3 regions of the Halomonas sp. AOP25-F1-15 genome follow, and region 3 is predicted to be linked to each of the others. Evidence: predicted binding sites of a transcription regulator. Region 3 holds the regulator's gene; each other region holds the start of a gene.

Region 1 (6,859 bases), on a different contig from region 3:
GGCTGGGCCTATCCGCTGGCCGTATTTGACCCCGCCATGGCTCAACGGTTTCTCACCCAGTGGCCTGCGCTTGATCAACTGCCCGCTCTTTCAAGCGCGCCGACACCCCAACTCGATAGCGAAGCGCTGCTTAATCTGGCCCCAGACTTAGTACTGCTTGATCTCGCGCGCGCTAGTAACTTCGAAGGCTCTCCGCTGGCGCAGCTACTGGACGAGCTAGGTATTGCCTACCTGTTTATCGACTTTAACCGCCACCCGCTGGAGAACACGCCCAAAAGCCTTGCGCTTTTAGGCGAGGCCTTGAACGCGATGCCTCGAGCTAGCGCAATGATTGCCCTAATTGAACAACGCTTGGCGCGTATCGACCAGGGCTTGGCAGACTTGAAGCTGGCGGAACAGGCCGCCGATGCCCCCACCGTGCTAATCAATGTCGCCCCTGGGCTAAAAGTGGACTGCTGCCGTACCAATCTAAGCAACGGGCTAGCCGACCTAGTAGCCCGGGCAGGTGGCGATAATCTTGCCGATGCATTAATTCCCGGCGCATCGGCAACGCTGAGCAATGAATGGGTGCTCAGCCACCCACCCGACGTCATCCTCAATACCGCGGGGCAGTGGACAGCGGGTGATGGTGTGCGCGTTGGACTTGATATCAGTGCTGATGATATCAGCCAGGATTTGCGGCATCTGAGCCAATCGCTTCCCGGCTGGGCGCATCTTAACGCCGTTCAGAATGGACAGTTTTATGCGCTATGGCATGGTTTTCATCAGGGTCCTTTCGCCATTGTAGCGCTCGAACGTATCGTCCAATGGCTCTATCCCGAACACTTCACTGACCTTGATCCGGCCGCCACCTTCAATGCCCTACTACCTATCACGCCAGCGCTAAGTCACGAAGATCACTTTTGGGGCGCACTCAACGCTCCATAATCCTTGGCCCACTCCCCCTCTGACAATAACAGGATCTGTATCGACCATGCTGCGCTCCCGAACCTTTGCATTGTTTTCGCCACTGCTACTGCTGAACCCACTGCCCGATGTCTATGCACAACAGACCCAGGCACAACAGGTCTACGAACAGCAGGCCAACGAGACCGCGCCAAAAACACTGATCGTCACCTCAGATCGGCTCACTGACGTGGCTCCGCGGAGCTATCGTGCCCAGCGCTCAAGCCTTGCCAGCAAACAGCCGGTGTCGTTTTTAGAAGAGGCCCGCGCCGTGGAGACCGTCACCGCCCAGGTGATGGCCGACCATGACATCGACAGCTTGGACGAAGCAATGGCGATGGTTGCAGGGGTGACCGCAGGCAATAACATGGGGGGCACCGAGGATGGCTATATTAAACGCGGCTTCGGCAGCAACAGCGATGGTTCGATTCTGATCGATGGCATTCGCCAACCGCGCGGCACCTTCTCAATGGCAACGGTGGATCATGTCGAAGTACTCAAGGGGCCTGCCTCGCTATTTCAAGGCCAGCAGGATCCTGGCGGGGTGATCAACCTGGTCACCAAACGGCCTGAGTACGAGTGGCAGCGCGAAATCAGCGCCGAAGCCACCTCCTTGGGTGGCGGCAATGCCAGCGTGGATGTCACCGGGCCAATTGCCGATACCGGCCTGGCCTTCCGATTTATCGTCCATCATGAAGATGAAGACTCCGCGCGCGTTTTTGGTCATGATCGACGCACGATTATTGCCCCTTCGCTGCGCTGGGAAGGCCGCGAAAGTCGCGCACAAATCTCCTATGAGTATCGCGACTACGACTTGGATCTGGATCGCGGCACGGTGATGATTGATGGTGAACCCGCCAAGGTACCTAGTGAGCGCCGTTTCGACGAATCCTGGTCGCGGGTTTTCGGTCACGACGAAGCCGTCACCGCCTGGTGGGAACAGGATATTAACAACGACTGGTCAACACGGCTCACCTACGGCTGGAACCGCCGGCAGTACAGCGATGGCCAACCGCGAGTACTAAGCGTTAACGCGCAGAGCGGTGCATTAACACGTCGTGCAGATGCTAATGAAGGTTATGACCGCCGCGTACAGTACACCGCCTGGGATACTACCGGCACCGCCACGCTGGCAGGCATGCGCCACGACCTTACCGTAGGAATTGACCACGAACGTCGCCGCGACTATCTGGCCGAGGTGTATCGCGGCTCGTCGGTGACTGATCAAAACATTTACGCTATGAGCTACGGCGGCCTGACGCTGGATAGCGATAGCCTTAACACCTCGCGCAGCAACCGCTTGGATGAGGTTAATACGACCGGCGTTTATCTCAATGATCGCTGGCACTTCAACGACCGCTGGACGCTGGGGCTAGGCGGGCGCTATACACACTACGAGCAGTTTTCCGGCCGTGGGCAGGACTTCATCACCGAGACGGATACCAGCGACGATATTTTCCTGCCATCAATCAGTCTGCTGCATCGCCTGACCCCGGAGACGTCCGTTTATGCCAGCTACAGCGAAGCGTTTGTGCCCAATGGGGCCGACAGCGATACCGGACAGGCGCTGGATCCTGAACACAGTATGGGCAGCGAAATCGGTGTGAAGCATCTATGGAACGACCAGTTCTCGTTGGCCGTTGCGCTGTTCGATATCCGCAAGGAGAATGTTGCCGTCTCAGACAACGGTGTGACCCGCACGGTAGGCGAAGCGGGTTCACGGGGGGGGGAGCTAACGGTTTCCGGCCAGTTGACTGATCAGCTTTCACTACTAGGCGCTTATGCCTATACCGACACCGAAGTACTTAAAGACACCGAAGATACCCAGGGCAACCGGCTGACCAACGCCGCACGCCATACCGCCACCCTCTACTTGGCACACGATTTAACAACCGCGCCTGGCCTGGGCAACTGGCGCTTAGGTGGTGGGGTTCGCTATGTGGGTGAGCGCGAAGGCGATGCTGACAACAGTTTCCAGTTAGACGACTACACCGTCGCTGACGCGTTTATCGGCTGGGACACCCCTTGGCTGGGCGACACCCTTCACCTGCAGCTCAATGCCAAGAATCTGTTCGACACCACTTACTACCCTTCAAGCGGTGGCAACACACGGGTCGTGGTCGGCGATCCCCTAGAGGTCAGCCTACAGGCGTCGGTTAGGTTTTGACGCCCAGGTAAGTAACGACTGACTTGGCACTATGATTGCCTATACATTAAGGTTTAACGCTGTATACAGTTCGCGGTAACAGCTGATATGACGTGTTAGCCGTTGTGCCTTCCCATTTTCAAGGAGCTCGCTATGTCTCGCCCTCTGACTACGCCTCTCAATATTCTCGTTATCGGCGCGGGCATTGGCGGGCTGAGCACCGCTCTCGCTTTCCAGCGGCAAGGGTATCAGGTCACGGTGGTTGAACGCGTAGCAACGATGCGTCCAGTAGGCGCGGCGCTCTCGATATGGTCTAACGGCGTGAAAGTCATGCATCAACTGGGCCTTGGTAACGCCATTGAAGGCTTAAGTGGCAACATCACCCAGATGCGCTATCTGACGCATGACGGTCAACCCTTAACCGATTTTAGCCTGGTGCCGCTATTTGAAGAGATCGAGCAGCGTGCATGCCCTATTTCTCGCGCCGCCCTACAACAAATGTTGCTAGACGCGGTAGGCACCGAGCATGTGCAGTTTGGCCGCCGCTGTCATGATTACACGCTGACGCACGACGGTGTTTCTGCGCATTTTGACGATGGCGAAAGCCTGCACGCAGACTTATTAGTCGTCGCGGAAGGTACTCATTCAAAGCTGCGCGGTAAGGTCGTGGGTCACCCCGTTGAGCGCCAATACGTGGGTTATGTGAACTGGAATGTACGCGTGCCTGCCGATGATGCCTTGGCACCGCAGAGTCACTGGGATCAGTATGTCGGCGACGCGAAGCGTGTCTCGTTTATGCCCATGGGCAACGGGGGCAATGCCGAAGGCGCGCAGGAATTTTATTGTTTTCTTGATGTACCGCTCCCCGCTGGCACCACCAACGACCCCAGCCACTATCGCGATGAATTACGCGCACACTTTGCAGGCTGGGCTGCGCCGGTGCAGGCACTTATCGAACGCTTCGACCCTGCGCGCATGGCGCGTGTGGAAATCTACGATATTCCTCCGCTTGATTCACTGACCGCACCGCGTGTTGCCCTTCTAGGTGATGCTGCTCATGGCATGGCACCCGACCTTGGCCAAGGCGGCTGCCAAGCGATGGAAGACGCCTGGGTGCTGGCTCAAGTCGTGCAGCGCGCACTTGAAGAACATACCGACACCTCATCTGCCATTGCCAGCGCCTTGACGCAGTACGACGCGCAACGCGTTAGCCGAGTGGGAGAGATCGTCCAGCGCGCCCGTAAGCGCGCGGAGATGATTCATGGGCACGACGCCGCCCAAACGCAAGCCTGGTACGACGAACTCAAGCGTGAGGATGGTCAAGCCATTATTAAAGGATTGAAGACAACGGTTACCAGCGGGCCACTGGGCTAGTGAAATGTTAACGTTCCATAGGTGCGGGCTTGCCATCAGCGCTTAGATAGATACCGGTCGTCTGACTAACCGGCTTTATCCTCTTAGGAGATATACCCATGCCACTTTCCACTTGGCTGCTGTTTGTTGCCATGGCGCTGGTCAGCATTGCGAGCCCTGGGCCCGCTTTTTTAGTCGCGGTGCGTAATGGCATGGCCGGTGGAACAAAGCGCGTGGCGCTTTCCTCGCTGGGCAATATTATGGGATTGCTAATACTGGCGAGCGCCGCGGTATTGGGGTTAGGCGTGATATTAAATGCCTCAGAAACGCTGTTTAGCCTGCTGAAATTTGGCGGCGCCGCTTACTTGATATACTTAGGCATTCGCCAGTGGCGTAGCAAACGCTCACTGGCAGTACCGTCCACCGCTGCCAAGCCCATTCCTCACTGGCGCATTTTCAGTGAAGGCCTGCTGGTCGCCATGAGCAACCCAAAAGCAATCCTGTTTTTTACTGCTCTGTTTCCTCAGTTTTTGGATACACAGCGCGCGCTGCTTCCGCAATTTTCTATGATGGTAGGCACCTTTATGGTGCTTTCATTCGCCACCTTAATGGCCTACGGCGGGCTCGCGAAACATCTCACTCGCTGGCTGAGCAACACACGCCGAGCAAAGTGGGTCAATCGCATCATGGGCAGTGCTTTTATCGGTTTAGGCGTAGCGATTTTGCGTATGCGACAGCCCATCTAATCGCTGGCCAATACTCATACCGTCAGCCCAATACCTCTTAAAGTCATCGTAGTCACTGACTGCACGGCTTTTTCAAACTGCAGGTCGTCTAGCGGTTTATCATCATTGAGCATTAAAGCTAAAACCCCTTACTAACGCCTTTAGGCATTGCTGGCTGGGGGCGTTCGCACGGTAAGAAACATCCCCCACCCGGCCCACCTATAAAGATATTCTCTTTCCAGACAACCTGACCGCGCAATAACGTTGTTATAGGTTTACCTGTGAGGGTCATACCTGAATAAGGCGTGTAATCAACATTGTGATGTAGCCTATCGTTGGTAATCGTCCACTCAAGAGTAGGGTCCCATATCACGATATCGGCATCAGACCCAACGGCAAGTGTTCCTTTACGAGGATAAAGACCGTATATCCGAGCCGGATTAGTGGATGTTAATGCGACAAATTTGGTGATGTCGATTCGGCCTTTTAAAACGCCTTCTGAAAACAGAAGAGGGAGCCTAGTCTCAACACCTGGAATACCATTTGGAATGTGCTTAAACGACTTGCCTTCAGCCGACTTTTTACCTTCCGCATCCTCATAACGGAACGGCGCATGGTCTGAAGAAAAAATTTGAAAGACTCCGTTTTCAAGTGCCTCCCAAACAGCCTCTTGACTTCGCGCATCACGGGGAGGAGGACTACAGACACACTTTGCGCCCTCAAATCCATCCAACTTCAAGTCGTCAGCTGTTAGGAACAGATATTGAGGACACGTTTCAGCATAAATCCTTAAACCTCGCCCTTGCGCCCAACGTATCTGTTCAATCGGCTCCTGCCCTGACACATGTACAATAAGAACAGGGGTATCGACTAATTCGGCAAACGAAATTGCGCGATGGGTTGCTTCTCTTTCTACCACGGGCGGGCGAGAGGTTGCATGGAAGCGCGGTGCGGTTTGACCGGCGGCTTCAAGCGCATCACTTAACCAAGCAATGCAGTCAGCATTCTCAGCGTGGATCATTGTCATCGCACCTTCTTGCCTTGCGACAGCCAATGTCTCTAAGATCTCCCGGTCATTTAGCTTGAGATCGTCGTAGGTCATGTAGATTTTAAAAGACGTGTATCCTTCCTCGATCAGAGAAGGTAACTCCTCTTTTAAGACTAGGGGCGTGGCATCAGAAACAATCAGATGGAAAGCGTAATCAACACAGGCATTACCATCTGCCCGGCGATGATAATCTTCTACCGTCGCTCTTAACGTATCGCCTTTTTGCTGCGCAGCGAACGGAATAACCGTTGTGGTGCCGCCACAGGCTGCTGATCGAGTGCCCGTTTCGAAATCATCAGCCATTTGGATGCCTGGCCCCGATGGCTGATCGAAATGACAGTGAGCATCGACACCACCTGGCAAAACGTAATGCCCTGACGCCTCTATCTCTTCCTTACCGGCACCTAGCGACTCTCCTAATGCAACAATCCTCCCATCGCGAATGCCGATATCACATATAGTCGTATCGGAAGCGGTGACAACAGTGCCGTTACGGATGACTAAATCGTAACCCTTCATACAGACGTCTCACCCTTGGCTGAAAGATACGCTAACCAGCCACCCCGATTGGTAATATCTACAACGCCATCAACGTTAATATCCTCTTCACGCATTATCATGCTCAAAGAGCCGCTTCCATCT
Region 2 (6,859 bases), on a different contig from region 3:
CCCTTCTCACCGGATGAGTAAGAAGGGCTAACGCCATAGCAATGGCGCCCCTTCTGTTAGCCTGACACCGTCCGCTTACCTAGCCCTTACGCTCAATATCCACATCGCTGGCGCGGGTAAAATCATCAAGGGCCATCATGTGGCCCAGCTTGCCCGCTTTGGTTGAAAGATAGTGTTCGTTATGGGGATTTAGGCCGGTCGTGATGGGCAGGCGCTCTACTACGTTGACACCGTCGCGGGTGAGCGCGTCAACCTTACGCGGGTTGTTGGTCATTAAGCGTAGCGATGTAACGCCTAGGTGATTGAGCATGGGCACGCACAGATCGTATCGGCGCATATCGGCACCAAAGCCGAGCTGCTCGTTGGCCTCTACCGTGTCAGCACCTTGGTCTTGCAGATTGTAAGCACGAATTTTGTTCAAAAGCCCAATGCCGCGTCCTTCTTGGCGCAGATAAAACAGTACGCCGCGGCCCTCTTCAGCGATGCGTTTGAGCGCCTCCTGCAACTGATAGCCACAGTCGCAGCGCATTGAGAACAGCGCATCGCCGGTCAAACACTCAGAATGCACACGCCCAAGTACCGGCTCATCGCCGGTCACGTCACCCAGCGTTAGCGCGATATGATCTTTGCCAGTAGCCTCATCTTCGAAGCCATGCATAGTAAAAGTGGCCCAGGGCGTGGGCAGTCGGGAAGCGGCAATGAAGCGAATGGTCACAGGTTACCTCGTTGATTAACCAAACCAGTTAACCACACCAGTGTTGGCAAAGTAGGCAAGTATTCTATCAGGAAGCGGCGCCCGCCTCACGGTGGTTAGACGGCTAAATAGCGGAGAAAAATTGGCTGGGTGCGACGATTTTGCCACGCGGTAAGCCGCTCTCGCGCCTATCTTCAAGTACAACTTCAAGTACAATTACCCCCATACAATGCGGGCAAATTTCCTAAGAGCAAGTGTTTATGACGACTACACCGTTGAAAAATGATCGTTTTCTTCGCGCGCTGGCGCGTCAGCCCGTGGATCGCACGCCGGTATGGATGATGCGTCAGGCTGGCCGCTATCTGCCAGAATATCGCGCCAGACGGGCCGATGCGGGCAGCTTTATGGACCTGTGCCGCAATCAAGACCTGGCCTGCGAAGTAACGCTTCAGCCGCTGGAACGCTATCCACTGGATGCGGCTATCCTGTTTTCGGATATTTTAACCATTCCGGATGCGATGGGGCTTGGCCTGTACTTTGAAACTGGCGAAGGCCCTAAATTTCGTAAAACGGTACGCACGCAGGCAGAAGTTGACGCGCTGAGCGTGCCCAATGCCGAGCGCGACCTAGATTACGTGATGCGCGCGGTGTCGACTATTCGCCGCGAGCTGAACGGGCGTATGCCACTTATCGGATTCTCTGGCAGCCCCTGGACACTGGCGACTTACATGGTGGAAGGCAGCTCTAGCAAAGATTTCCGCCACTTAAAAACCATGCTCTACGACACGCCAGACACTCTTCACCAGCTGCTGAATACGCTGGCGCAGTCGGTGACCGACTATCTGAATGCGCAGATTCGCGCGGGTGCCCAGGCGGTACAGATTTTTGACACTTGGGGCGGCGCGCTTTCAACACCTGCCTACCTTGAGTTTTCGCTGCGCTATATGAAGCAGATCGTGGCGGGGCTGATCCGCGAACACGACGGGCGCCGCGTGCCGGTGATTCTGTTCACCAAAAACGGCGGTCAGTGGCTGGAAAATATCGCTGACGCCGGTGCCGATGCGCTGGGTATCGACTGGTCCACCGAGCTTTCCGATGCTCGCGCCCGCGTTGGTCATAAAGTGGCGCTACAGGGCAACCTGGACCCCAACGTGCTGTTTGCCCGCCCCTCGGCAATTCGCACAGAGGTTGCTCGCGTGCTTGAAAGCTACGGCCATGGCCCTGGCCACGTGTTTAACCTGGGCCACGGCATCAGCCAATTTACGCATCCGGACAACGTCACCGCCTTCATGGAGGCGCTGCACGAGCTAAGCCCGCAGTATCACCGGGATATTTCGACCCCATCCAACGTCACGCATCCAGGAGCCAATTGATGAGCGAATTACGCGACGACCAGTGGTTTACCGAAGTCTTTGATAGCCACGGCAGCGCTTTCTCACTGAAGATTTCTGAAAAGTTGCTGGATGTGCAGAGTCCGTACCAGCACTTAGAAGTCTACGCCACCGAGACCTACGGCAACTTAATGGTGCTGGATGGCTGCGTGATGCTGACGGATCGCGATAATTTTCTTTACCACGAGATGATTGCGCATCCGGCGCTGTTTACCCATCAAGATCCTAAGCGTGTAGTGATTATTGGCGGCGGCGACTGCGGCACCTTAAAAGAAGTGCTGCGTCACCCTGGCGTTGAAAAAGTCACTCAGATCGATATCGATGAAGAGGTTACCAAAGCATCACAACGCTTCTTCCCTACGCTGGTGGCGTCGAATAACGATCCGCGGGCCGAGCTGCTGTTCGCCGATGGTGTGAAGTGGGTCGACGATGCACCGGATGAGAGTATCGACGTGTTAATTATCGACTCCACCGACCCGGTTGGCCCCGCCGAAGGGCTGTTTAAAACTGACTTCCTAAAGCGCTGTCACCGCATTTTGAAAAGTGGCGGCGTAATGGTGCAACAGAGCGAGTCGCCGCTTTATCATAGCGGATCGATCATTCGCGAACTGCGCCACGATATGCAAGAAGCCGGATTTGACAGCGTTGCTACGCTGCCTTTCCCGCAGCCGGTTTACCCCTCAGGCTGGTGGAGCGTGACGCTGGCCGGTAAATCTATCGACGTTAATGCGTTCCGTGAACAGGACGCCGCAAGCCACGGCCTGCCGCTGGAGTATTACAGCGTTGATGCCCACCGTGGGGCGCTCGTGCTACCGCCGTTTATGCGCAAGGCATTTGCGGCCGAGTAAATAACGCCCTTAGCCCGTCGTTTGACCACTGCCCATCTTGTTCTGCCCTAGAAAGGTGCAAGAGCAAGTGGGCAGTCTCGTTTTTTGCATATAGACGTTCGTCTCGAATCCGTTGAGTAGCGTTGAAAAGCGCTGAATTAGCGCCGGTACCCTTGTTGGCATCTTACTTGCTAGGTTTAGTTACATGCTAAGGCATGCGTAATTCTGGGAATTCAGGATTCTAATTGATTCAAGGGGAACTATATGCTGAACAAAAAACACCTCGTGCTACTAGCGTCTGCTGGCTCAGTGACGTTAGCGGGAATAGCAACGGCTCAAGCAGACGTCTTAGAAGATACCATCGAGCGCGGGGCCGTTCAGTGTGGCGTGAGTGACGGCCTGCCTGGCTTTTCTGCACCGGATGGCGACGGTAACTGGCAAGGCCTGGACGTTGATGTATGCCGTGCAGTCGCCGCAGCCGTACTTGGCGATTCAGAAGCGGTCAACTACATCTCCCTTAACGCCGTTGAGCGCTTTACCGCTCTTCAATCGGGCGAAGTGGATGTCCTTTCGCGCAATACCACCTGGACCACCACTCGGGATACCACCCTGGGTCTCAATTTCGCAGGGGTTAACTTCTACGACGGTATCGGCTTTATGGTTAGCCGCGACCTTGGCATTAACGGTGCAATGGAACTTGATGGCGCCGCTATCTGTATCCAAACGGGCACCACGACCGAATTGAACGTGGCCGATTACTTTCGCGCCAACGATATGGAATTTGACCCCATCGTTTTCGATACCTCTGAGCAAACCGTTGGCGGCTTCCAGGCCGGGCGCTGCGATGTACTGACCTCCGACACCTCACAGCTGGCAGCGCTACGTATCCAGCTTGACGACCCCGAAGGCGCGGTCATTCTACCTGAGATTATTTCTAAAGAGCCGCTTGGCCCCGTCGTGCGGCAAGGCGATGACACTTGGTTTAACATCGTTAAGTGGTCGCTGTTCGCTATGATTAACGCCGAAGAATACGGCGTGACCAGCGAAAATGCTGAGGAAATGCTCAGCTCTGAAAATCCGGACGTGGCTCGCCTGCTCGGCCAAGACGGTAACTATGGCGAAGGCATGGGCTTAGAGGCTGACTGGGCTTACAACATTATCAGTCAGGTCGGTAACTACGCTGAAAGCTTTGAACGTAACGTAGGCATGGGCTCTCCGCTTGAAATTGAGCGCGGTGTGAACGCTCTTTGGAACGCCGGTGGCTTCCAGTACGCTCCTCCGATTCGCTAAGCGTCTCGCTTGACCCTGGCCCGCCGACTTTTCCAGTCTTCATATCAAGGAATGGGCGGGCCATCTGATTGACCTTCCGTGTAGCGGAGACGCCATCCATGTCGGTAAGACCCAACATTCGCCACGCCGGCCACAAGCCGCCGTTTTGGCGAGATCGCGCTAAGCGCGCACTTATTTTCCAAATCATTTTGATCGCCGTTGTCACGGCTTTCCTGGCCTACATTATCCACAATACCCAAGCCAACTTGAATGCTCGGGGCATTACCACCGGCTTTGGATTTTTGAGTAACACGGCGGGCTTCGGCATTGTTCAAAGCCTGATCGATTACTCCTCGCAAAGCTCCTACGGCCGCACCTTCGTGGTTGGCTTGATCAATACGCTGCTGGTCGGCGGGCTGGGCGTCATCGCCGCGTCCATTATTGGCTTTACTGTCGGCATAGCGCGTTTGTCACCCAACTGGCTGATCGCACGCTTAGCCAACGCCTATATCGAAACGTTTCGTAATATTCCCGTGCTGCTGCAGATCTTTTTCTGGTATTTCGCGGTACTGCGCACGCTGCCCGGCGCCCGGGATAGCCTGGCCTTTGGTGAAGCCTTCTTTCTGAATGTTCGCGGACTTTATCTACCCCAGCCGCTGTTTGAATCCGGTTTTGGGCTGATTCCCGCTACGTTTGTAGTCGCGATCATTGCCAGCATCGCACTGATTATTTGGAACAGGCGCCGTCATGAAGCCACCGGCAAACGCCTGCCCGCCGGTTTGCTATCGCTGGTAATCATTTTTGGCCTGCCGCTGCTGGTGCTAATCGCCACCGGCGTGCCGGTCACTTGGGAAATGCCTGAACTGCGCGGCTTTAATTTCCGAGGCGGCATTACCATCATTCCCGAGTTCCTGGCGCTGTGGCTGGCACTGTCTATCTATACCGCATCGTTTATCGCCGAAATTGTGCGCTCAGGTATCCAGGCTATTCCCCATGGACAGACGGAAGCGGCACAGGCACTGAGCTTGCCGCGCAAACTGGTATTACGTCTGGTGGTCATTCCACAGGCCATGCGCGTCATCATTCCGCCGCTCACTAGCCAATATCTTAACCTGATTAAGAACTCGTCACTGGCCACCGCCATCGGCTATCCCGACCTAGTATCGGTGTTTGCCGGCACTACGCTCAATCAGACCGGTCAGGCAATCGAAGTTATTGCCATGACCATGGCGGTTTATCTTGTCATCAGCTTGCTGGTGTCCATGTTCATGAACTGGTTCAACGCTCGCGTTGCGCTGGTTGAACGCTAGGCCGGAGGCGACACCATGATTCACAACAAAGACACCATCCCTCAGCGCCCGGCGCCTAAAGGCACGATTGGCCCGATCGCCTGGCTGCGTGGCAACCTGTTCAATGGGCCCGTCAATAGCATCTTCACGCTCTTGGGGCTGTATGTGCTGTATCTATTGATCGTACCCACGATTCAATGGGCCTTTATTGACGCTGACTGGGTGGGTTCCAGCCGCGAAGACTGCTCTCGAGTAGGCGCTTGCTGGGTATTCATTAACGCGCGTTTTTCACAGTTCATGTACGGCCTATACCCCAGCAGCGAGTACTGGCGGCCCAATATTGTGTTTACCATGTTTGCGGCCATTATTGCCTGGATGGTCATTCCACGCCTGCCGTTTAAACGTTGGGTGGTGCTATTGGCTCTGCTGGTATTCCCAGTGATCGCCTACGTGCTCCTACACGGCGGCTACTTTGACCTGCCGCGTGTTTCAACGCATCGCTGGGGCGGTCTGATGCTGACGCTGCTATTGGCCACCGTCGGCATGGTAGGGGCACTGCCTATTGGCATTGTATTAGCGCTCGGGCGACGCTCGAATATGCCTATCGTCAAAACGTTCTGCGTCATTTTTATCGAGTTTTGGCGCGGTGTCCCGCTCATCACCATTTTGTTTATGGCCTCGGTGATGCTGCCCCTGTTCCTACCCTCCGAAATCAGCGTGGATCGCCTTGTGCGTGCCCTGATCGGCTTAACGCTGTTCCAGAGTGCCTATATGGCGGAAGTTATTCGCGGCGGCTTACAGGCCATCCCCAAAGGCCAGGACGAGGCCGCAGCGGCGTTAGGCATGACCTATTGGAAACGTATGGGCCTGATCGTCATGCCTCAGGCGTTGAAAATGATGATCCCCGGCATCGTTAATACGTTTATCTCACTGTTTAAAGACACCACTCTGGTCATGATCATCGGGTTGTTTGACCTGCTGGGCATCGTGCAAGCGGCGCTTTCCGACTCGAACTGGCTGGGCTTCTCGCTCGAGGGCTACGTCTTTGCCGCATTCGTGTTCTGGATCTTTTGTTTCAGCATGTCGCGCTATAGCCAGTATTTGGAGCGCAAGCTCAATACCGGCCATAAGCACTAACGCTGCCTCTCTTTACGTTTTAAGTAGGATTTCAACATGACACAAGCAGCCACCAACACCTCTGACACCAGTGCTTCTGACCTGATGGTCGAGATGCGCAACGTCAACAAGTGGTACGGCGACTTCCACGTACTGCGCGATATCTATCTGGAAGTAAAACGCGGCGAGCGTATCGTGGTATGCGGCCCTTCGGGCTCAGGAAAATCAACGTTAATTCGCTGCATCAACCATCTCGAAGAGCATCAAAAGGGT
Region 3 (6,859 bases):
GTGCCTTACATATGCATGACTTGCTTGTTAGCGGCGTTATTTAACGTATTTATCGCAAGATTTAGCGACTTCTTAAAAGAATGGAGGCTTTATGACCCTATCTGCAGCCCTACTTGATCGACTTCGCCGCGTTCGTCTATTGGCGTTAGATGTTGATGGCGTACTCACCGATGGTCGACTTTACTTTCAGGCTGACGGCATCGAAATTAAAGCCTTTCATACTCAGGATGGCCATGGTCTAAAGCTGCTTAAGCGAGTCGGCATCCACGTCGCGCTGATTACTGGCCGCGATTCGCCCATGGTTAGTCAACGTGCCGCAGCGCTGGGTATCGACCATGTCTTTCAAGGCTGCGAGGATAAGCTCGCCACCTTGCGCGGCCTGTGCCAGCGTTTGGATATAGAGCTAGAGCAAGTCGCCTATTGCGGCGATGATCTCCCCGACCTATCGGTTATCAAGCGCTGTGGTGTCGGCATTACCGTCCCCAATGCGCCGGACTATATGCACACTCATGCCGACTGGACAACGGAACGGCTTGGCGGGCACGGCGCGGTACGCGAAATTTGCGATACTCTGCTTGAAGCCCAAGGGCACTGGAGCGCAGTGCTCGACACTTACTTGCACGGCCGCACATAAATGCTTAAGCATCTTAAAACACGCCTAGGATTAACAGGGCTTTTTATCGCCTTGGGCGTGCTATTGGTGTGGCTTGGCCCAGGCGGGCCTCAAAAAACCGCTATCGACCCAGAAGCGCAGGCCCAAGAGCCAGGGCACGTCCTGGAGGATGCTGAAATCACTCTGTTTGGCGACAACGGTAACGTCTTGCAGTCATTAAAAACACCGCGCCTCATCCATACGCCGCAAAGCGGGGAAACCTGGTCTGAGAGCCCTCAGGCCACCCTGTATGACAGCGATGAGCGCCAGTGGCTAGCCAGTGCCGATGTGGGCACGCTTAATACCAATACGCAGTCCCTCGTTATGTCCGGCTCCGCGCGACTTATTGCGCCAGACGAAGGATGGCAGCTGGATACTGAAGAACTGCACTATGATGGCCTCACTCAACATGCATGGAGCGAGGCACCGGTATTACTGCAACAGCCGCCCCAGCAAATGAATGCTTCACATATGGATGTATGGTTAAACGATAGCCAGGTCCGCTTATCTGACGGTGTGCGCGGCACTCATCCACCGGCCACACAACGCTAACAGGAGTCGCCATGAAAGCACTTATCTACACCGCCCTTTTTGCGCTTGCCGTGCCGCTATCCGCGGCAGCCCAAACCAGCTCGTCTTCACAACAGGCCCCCGTGGAGGTCGAAGCCGACCGCCTAGATCTTGATCAGCGCGCGGGCACCGCCGTCTACACCGGGGATGTCAATATTCGCCAGGGCGAAATGCAGCTGCGCGGCGAACGAGTGGAAATTCAACGCAATGAGGCGGGCGAGCTTTCACGGGCAACGTCGACCGGTGAGCGTGCTTATTTGCGCCATCAGGCCGAAGGGCAAGAAGGCCCGACGGAAGGCTGGGCTCGGCGGATTATTTATCACGTCGCCGAACGCCGAGTGGAGCTCGTTGATCAAGCTGAATTGACACAGCAGGACGACAAATTTACCGGAGGTCGGCTTGAATATTTCATCGACCGTGAAGTGATTCAAGCGCGCTCAGACGTTGAAGGTAGCGAGCCGCAGCGTATACGCATGACTATTCAGCCTGAACAATAGAGAGTCTATCGATGGCAACTGCTGACAATGCGCCGATAAAAACACTATATGCCCACCACTTGGCAAAAAGTTACAAACGCCGCCGAGTGGTTAAAGATATTAACTTGGAAATCTCCCAAGGCAGCGTCGTTGGCTTACTCGGCCCTAACGGCGCGGGCAAAACCACGTCGTTTTATATGATTGTCGGGCTGGTCAAATCTGACGCCGGCAAAGTGGGTATTGACGACTTAGATTTAACTCGTGCTCCGATGCATGAGCGCGCAGCGGCAGGCATTGGCTACCTGCCCCAAGAAGCGTCTATTTTTCGCAAATTATCGGTTGCCGATAACATTATGGCGATATTAGAAACGCGCAAAGAGCTCGACCGCCCAGGTCGCGAAGAGCGCCTGGAGGCTCTGCTTGAAGATTTCCATATCACCCATATTCGCGACAACCTAGGCATGAGCCTCTCAGGGGGAGAGCGTCGCCGTGTAGAAATTGCCCGCTCGCTAGCGACCGAACCCGCCTTCATCTTGCTAGATGAGCCCTTTGCCGGGGTTGACCCCATTTCAGTGGGCGAGATTAAAACCATCATTCGCGCGCTGAAACAGCGCCACATTGGCGTTCTGATTACCGACCATAACGTCCGTGAAACGCTGGACATTTGCGATATCGCTTATATTGTCGGCGATGGCCATATCATCGCCAGCGGCCCCCCGGCATCTATCCTCACTAACCAGCAAGTCAGGGATGTTTATCTGGGCGCAGATTTTCGTCTGTAGGCTTATTTTTGCCCATAAATCCCGCCTTATAACGCTTTAACTACCAATGGCATGCTTATTGCACTTGCACCCAGCTCCCACTCGCACTAGGGTAAAGCATTCCGATTAACGAGTGGTTCTCAAATGGTCATGAAAGCTTCTCTTCAACTGCGCATTGGGACACAGCTGACCATGACACCTCAGCTGCAGCAGGCTATCGCCCTGCTGCAGCTATCGACTCTGGATCTTCGTCAGGAAATTCAGCAGGCCTTAGATGCCAACCCCATGCTGGAACAGGAAGATGAGTTCGGTGAAGAGGCCGTAAGCGAGCCTAAAGAGGAGGAGTGGTCAGAGAGCATTCCCACCGAGCTTTCCGTTGATAGCGACTGGTCGGACACCTATCAAGACATTGGCGGCACTGGCAGCAGCAGCGAGGGCCCTGATTTTGAGCGCCAGGCTGCCGAACAGAGCCTTCATGGCCACCTATTGTGGCAACTCGCCATGACCGATTTTAGTGTGCGTGAACAGCTGGTTTCCGAGAGCCTCATTGATGCACTAGATGCCAACGGCTATTTGACCCAGCCGCTTAATGATATTCGTGAAGGGCTACGCGCCCAGGGCATTGATAGCCTTAGCCAGCGCGAAGTCGAAACGACATTATTAAAACTGCAGCAATTCGAGCCCACCGGTATTTTTGCCCGCGACCTGCGTGAATGCTTGATGCTGCAGCTCGCCGCCCTGCCAGATGATACGCCACTGCTAGTGCCTGCTCGTAGGCTAGTGCGTCAGTTTCTTGAAGCGCTCAGCAAAGATGACATGCGCTTACTCAAGCGACGCTTAGGACTCGATGACGAGCAGCTAGCCGATGTCATCCAGCTAATTCGCAGCCTAGATCCACGCCCAGGCAGCGCTTATGGCGTGACCAACGACAGCTACATCACGCCCGACCTGGTGGTGCGTCATGATAATGAAGGCTGGCATTTAGAGCTCAATCAGGACGCCCTGCCTCGGTTAAGAATCCAACCTGATTACGCCAGCCTGATAAAGCGTGCGGACAAAAGTCAGGATAATCAGTTTTTGAAAGAACACCTGCAGGAAGCGCGCTGGTTAATTAAAAGCCTTTCGAGTCGTAACGACACGCTGCTGCGAGTGGGCCGTGAAATCATTACCCGTCAAATCGGCTTTCTCGAACATGGCGAAGAATCCATGAAACCGCTGATTTTGGCCGATATAGCCGCAGCCGTTGAAATGCATGAATCAACGATTTCACGGGTGACAACGCAGAAATATATTCATACGCCGCGTGGCGTGTTCGAGCTGAAATACTTTTTCTCTAGCCAAGTGAGTGGCCAGGATGGCGACAGCCACTCCAGTACCGCGATCCGCGCCCGCCTGAAAAAGCTGGTTCACGAAGAAGCGCCCAGCAAACCGCTTTCTGATAGCCGCTTAGTGACATTATTAGAAGAAGGTGGCATTCAAGTTGCAAGGCGTACGGTAGCCAAATATCGTGAAGCCATGGGCATTCCCTCTTCCAGTGAGCGGCGCCGTTTGCGCTAGGATCTGCCAGGTTGCAGCGAAACTCTCGACAAGGGCTTTGCAACGGGGCAAAAAGGGTTACAATCAAAAGGGCTACATATCTAAGTACTAAGTACAGTCCCTAAGTACGGTTCCTAAGCACGGTTCCTAAGTACAGTCCGATAGATAAGGAGTACGTCAATGCAAGTAAATATCACTGGTCATCACGTAGAACTGACTGACGCCTTGCGTGACTATGTTAATGAAAAGCTTGAACGTGTTGAGCGTCATTACGACAATATAACCACTGTGCAGGTCACCCTATCGGTGGAGAAAGAACGCCAACAGGCAGCCTGCACACTGCATGCAGCAGGCGCTGACTTACATGCAGAAGCCCTAGACAGTGATATGTATGCCGCTATCGATGCGCTAGCGGACAAAATTGATCGTCAACTCGTTAAACATAAGGAAAAAGCACAAGCTCGCGCCCAAGGCGCAGGTGTGCGTTAATTCAATGACGTTGGAAACCATACTCCCCCCAGAGCGCGTTCTTTTCGACGTCCCTGGGGGCAGCAAAAAAAGGGTGCTGGAATTTTTCAGCACCTTTATCGCCCAAAATACGCCCAGTTTAGATAGCCAAGAAGTGTTCAGTCGCTTAATCGGCCGAGAACGCTTAGGTAGCACAGGGATTGGTAACGGCGTGGCTATTCCACATGCCCGCAGCCCTCACTGCTCTACGCCTATTGCTGGTTTTTTAAAACTCTCAGAAGCGATTGATTTTGATGCTATCGACGGCGACCCCGTTGATCTAGTGTTTGTGCTGCTCGTACCGGAACAAGCGGATGACACACACCTCTCTTTGCTAGGCCAAGTAGCCACCATCATGAATGATGCGGATACTCGCCAGCGGCTACGCAAAGCAGGCAGTCAGCGCGAACTACTCGACCTCATTACAGCTAAAATTCGTGAGCATTCAGCGGATTAAGCGACAATCAATGACCATCAAGTCCCTATTTAAGCCGTTGGATTAACGCGAAGAGAAACTCTATGCAACTGGTCATCATTAGCGGTCGTTCTGGGTCTGGCAAATCTATCGCCTTACAGGCGTTGGAAGACCTAGGCTACTACGCGATTGATAACCTTCCCGTCATGCTGCTGGGGTCACTGGTCGACGAATTACGCGACCAGAGTGATCGTACCCATCTGGCGGTCAGCATTGATGCACGCAACTTACCGGGGGCTCTTGAACGCCTGCCCTCGCTATTACAAGAGTTGCGCCAGCGCACCATTGATTTCCAAGTTATCTACCTAACCACTGATGCCCGAATTCTTCTAGAGCGTTACTCCGCCACACGCCGCCGACATCCGTTGACGCGCAATAGTGAAATGACCCTTGAAGAGGCTATCAATAAAGAAGAAGAGACCCTGCATGACATACGTGATCTAGCCGATCTATTGATCGACACATCGCGACTGTCAGTACACGACCTACGCCGCCGGATTACTGACCAGGTGGCTCACCAGCAGTGCGACCAGTTGACGTTGACGTTTGAATCGTTCGGTTATAAGCGTGGGGTACCCTTGGATGCTGACCTCGTCTTCGACGTGCGCTGCCTGCCCAATCCTTACTGGGACCCAACGCTGCGACAATCGACAGGCCGTGACGCCAACATCGTTGCCTTCTTAAAAGGCTATCCCGTTGTGGATGCCATGAGTAACGATATCCAGGCATGGCTTGAGCGCTGGTTACCGGCTTATCAGAATAGCCAACGTAGCTACATGACCGTTGCTATTGGCTGCACCGGTGGTCAACATCGCTCTGTCTATATGGTGGAGCAGCTAGCAAAAAGCTTAGCGGCTCGTGTGGGCGAAGTTCAATTGCGCCACCGAGAGCTAGGCCTGCAATATACGCTGAGCGAACAGCCCCCAACGCCGTTGACCAGTCTCTCCTCGACCAGCGATCAATTACCAACGACTTAAGCACGTCTATTGATTAATGACACCACTCGGCGAAAAGGAACCAGGGTGCCAGAAAGAACACTCACACTCACCAATCAACGCGGACTACATGCCCGCGCGGCGACGAAACTAGTTAAATGCGGCCAACAGTTCACGGCTAATATACGTGTCTATAAGCAGCAGCAGGCTGCCGATGCCGCTAATATTATGTCGTTATTAATGCTCGCCGCCCCGTGCGGTACTGAGCTAGCTATACACGCCGAGGGCGACGACGCAGAACAGGCGCTTGATGCGATTCAAGCGCTGTTCGAGGCTCGCTTTGAGGAAGATCAGTAGCCATTTACGCCGATTAGTTACCGGCTACTGTCATCGCATCAATCAACCAGCTACCCGTGTGCACGCTGCCACGGGTATCGGTATCATCACCAATGCCCACTAGGCCCGCGAACATCCGCTCCAGATTACCAGCGATCGTAAACTCTTCGATCGGGTATTGAACCTTACCGTTCTCGACCCAAAAGCCGGCCGCCCCACGGGAGTAATCGCCGGTAACGCCATTAACGCCCTGGCCCATCAGCTCCGTCACCCAAATACCTTTCCCCATCTCTTGCAGCAGTGCTTCGCGAGGCTTCAGCGGTGCTGTCAGGCGTACATTGCGCGCCCCACCAGCATTGCCCGTGGTCTGCATACCCATCCGCCTAGCGCTGTAGGAAGACAGCATATAGCTTTCGATACGCCCCTCATCGATAAAGCGATTATTGCGCGTTTGCACCCCTTCGCCATCAAACGGTGAGCTCGCGGTAGCGCCCACTTCCATGGGTCGCTCTTCAAGGCTAAACCAGTCAGGAAAGAGCACAGTACCAAGCCGATCACATAAAAAAGATGACTGGCGATACAACGCTCCACCGGCGATACCGCCCAACAAA

What was found. Region 3 encodes sigma-54, which starts transcription at its own class of promoters, with help from an activator protein. Its sites were predicted from a motif close to TGGCACNNNNNTTGCTNT; they were not measured.
Region 1: hpxO (FAD-dependent urate hydroxylase HpxO) is a predicted target of sigma-54. The motif match lies at 3,137-3,154, and genes of this name have one in related genera.
Region 2: ACT3TF_RS06080 (amino acid ABC transporter substrate-binding protein) is a predicted target of sigma-54. The motif match lies at 3,090-3,107, and genes of this name have one in related genera.

Annotation. Positions count from the first base shown of each region.
Region 1 covers NZ_JBQSXV010000003.1:338,072-344,930, reverse strand. Annotated here, with positions in the region: gene ACT3TF_RS07495 (ABC transporter substrate-binding protein) at 1-927, shown strand, start outside; gene ACT3TF_RS07490 (TonB-dependent siderophore receptor) at 974-3,112, shown strand; gene hpxO (FAD-dependent urate hydroxylase HpxO) at 3,245-4,465, shown strand; gene ACT3TF_RS07480 (LysE family translocator) at 4,564-5,190, shown strand; gene hydA (dihydropyrimidinase) at 5,309-6,736, opposite strand; gene ACT3TF_RS07470 (allophanate hydrolase-related protein) at 6,733-6,859, opposite strand, start outside.
Region 2 covers NZ_JBQSXV010000003.1:23,465-30,323, reverse strand. Annotated here, with positions in the region: gene mnhG (monovalent cation/H(+) antiporter subunit G) at 1-21, shown strand, start outside; gene ribA (GTP cyclohydrolase II) at 80-715, opposite strand; gene hemE (uroporphyrinogen decarboxylase) at 955-2,067, shown strand; gene speE (polyamine aminopropyltransferase) at 2,067-2,933, shown strand; gene ACT3TF_RS06080 (amino acid ABC transporter substrate-binding protein) at 3,177-4,202, shown strand; gene ACT3TF_RS06075 (amino acid ABC transporter permease) at 4,301-5,491, shown strand; gene ACT3TF_RS06070 (amino acid ABC transporter permease) at 5,507-6,607, shown strand; gene ACT3TF_RS06065 (amino acid ABC transporter ATP-binding protein) at 6,644-6,859, shown strand, end outside.
Region 3 covers NZ_JBQSXV010000002.1:484,709-491,567, reverse strand. Annotated here, with positions in the region: gene ACT3TF_RS05570 (KpsF/GutQ family sugar-phosphate isomerase) at 1-44, shown strand, start outside; gene ACT3TF_RS05565 (KdsC family phosphatase) at 92-634, shown strand; gene lptC (LPS export ABC transporter periplasmic protein LptC) at 635-1,204, shown strand; gene lptA (lipopolysaccharide transport periplasmic protein LptA) at 1,216-1,719, shown strand; gene lptB (LPS export ABC transporter ATP-binding protein) at 1,731-2,480, shown strand; gene ACT3TF_RS05545 (RNA polymerase factor sigma-54) at 2,604-4,016, shown strand; gene hpf (ribosome hibernation-promoting factor, HPF/YfiA family) at 4,176-4,484, shown strand; gene ACT3TF_RS05535 (PTS sugar transporter subunit IIA) at 4,489-4,959, shown strand; gene rapZ (RNase adapter RapZ) at 5,022-5,954, shown strand; gene ACT3TF_RS05525 (HPr family phosphocarrier protein) at 6,000-6,269, shown strand; gene pmbA (metalloprotease PmbA) at 6,283-6,859, opposite strand, start outside.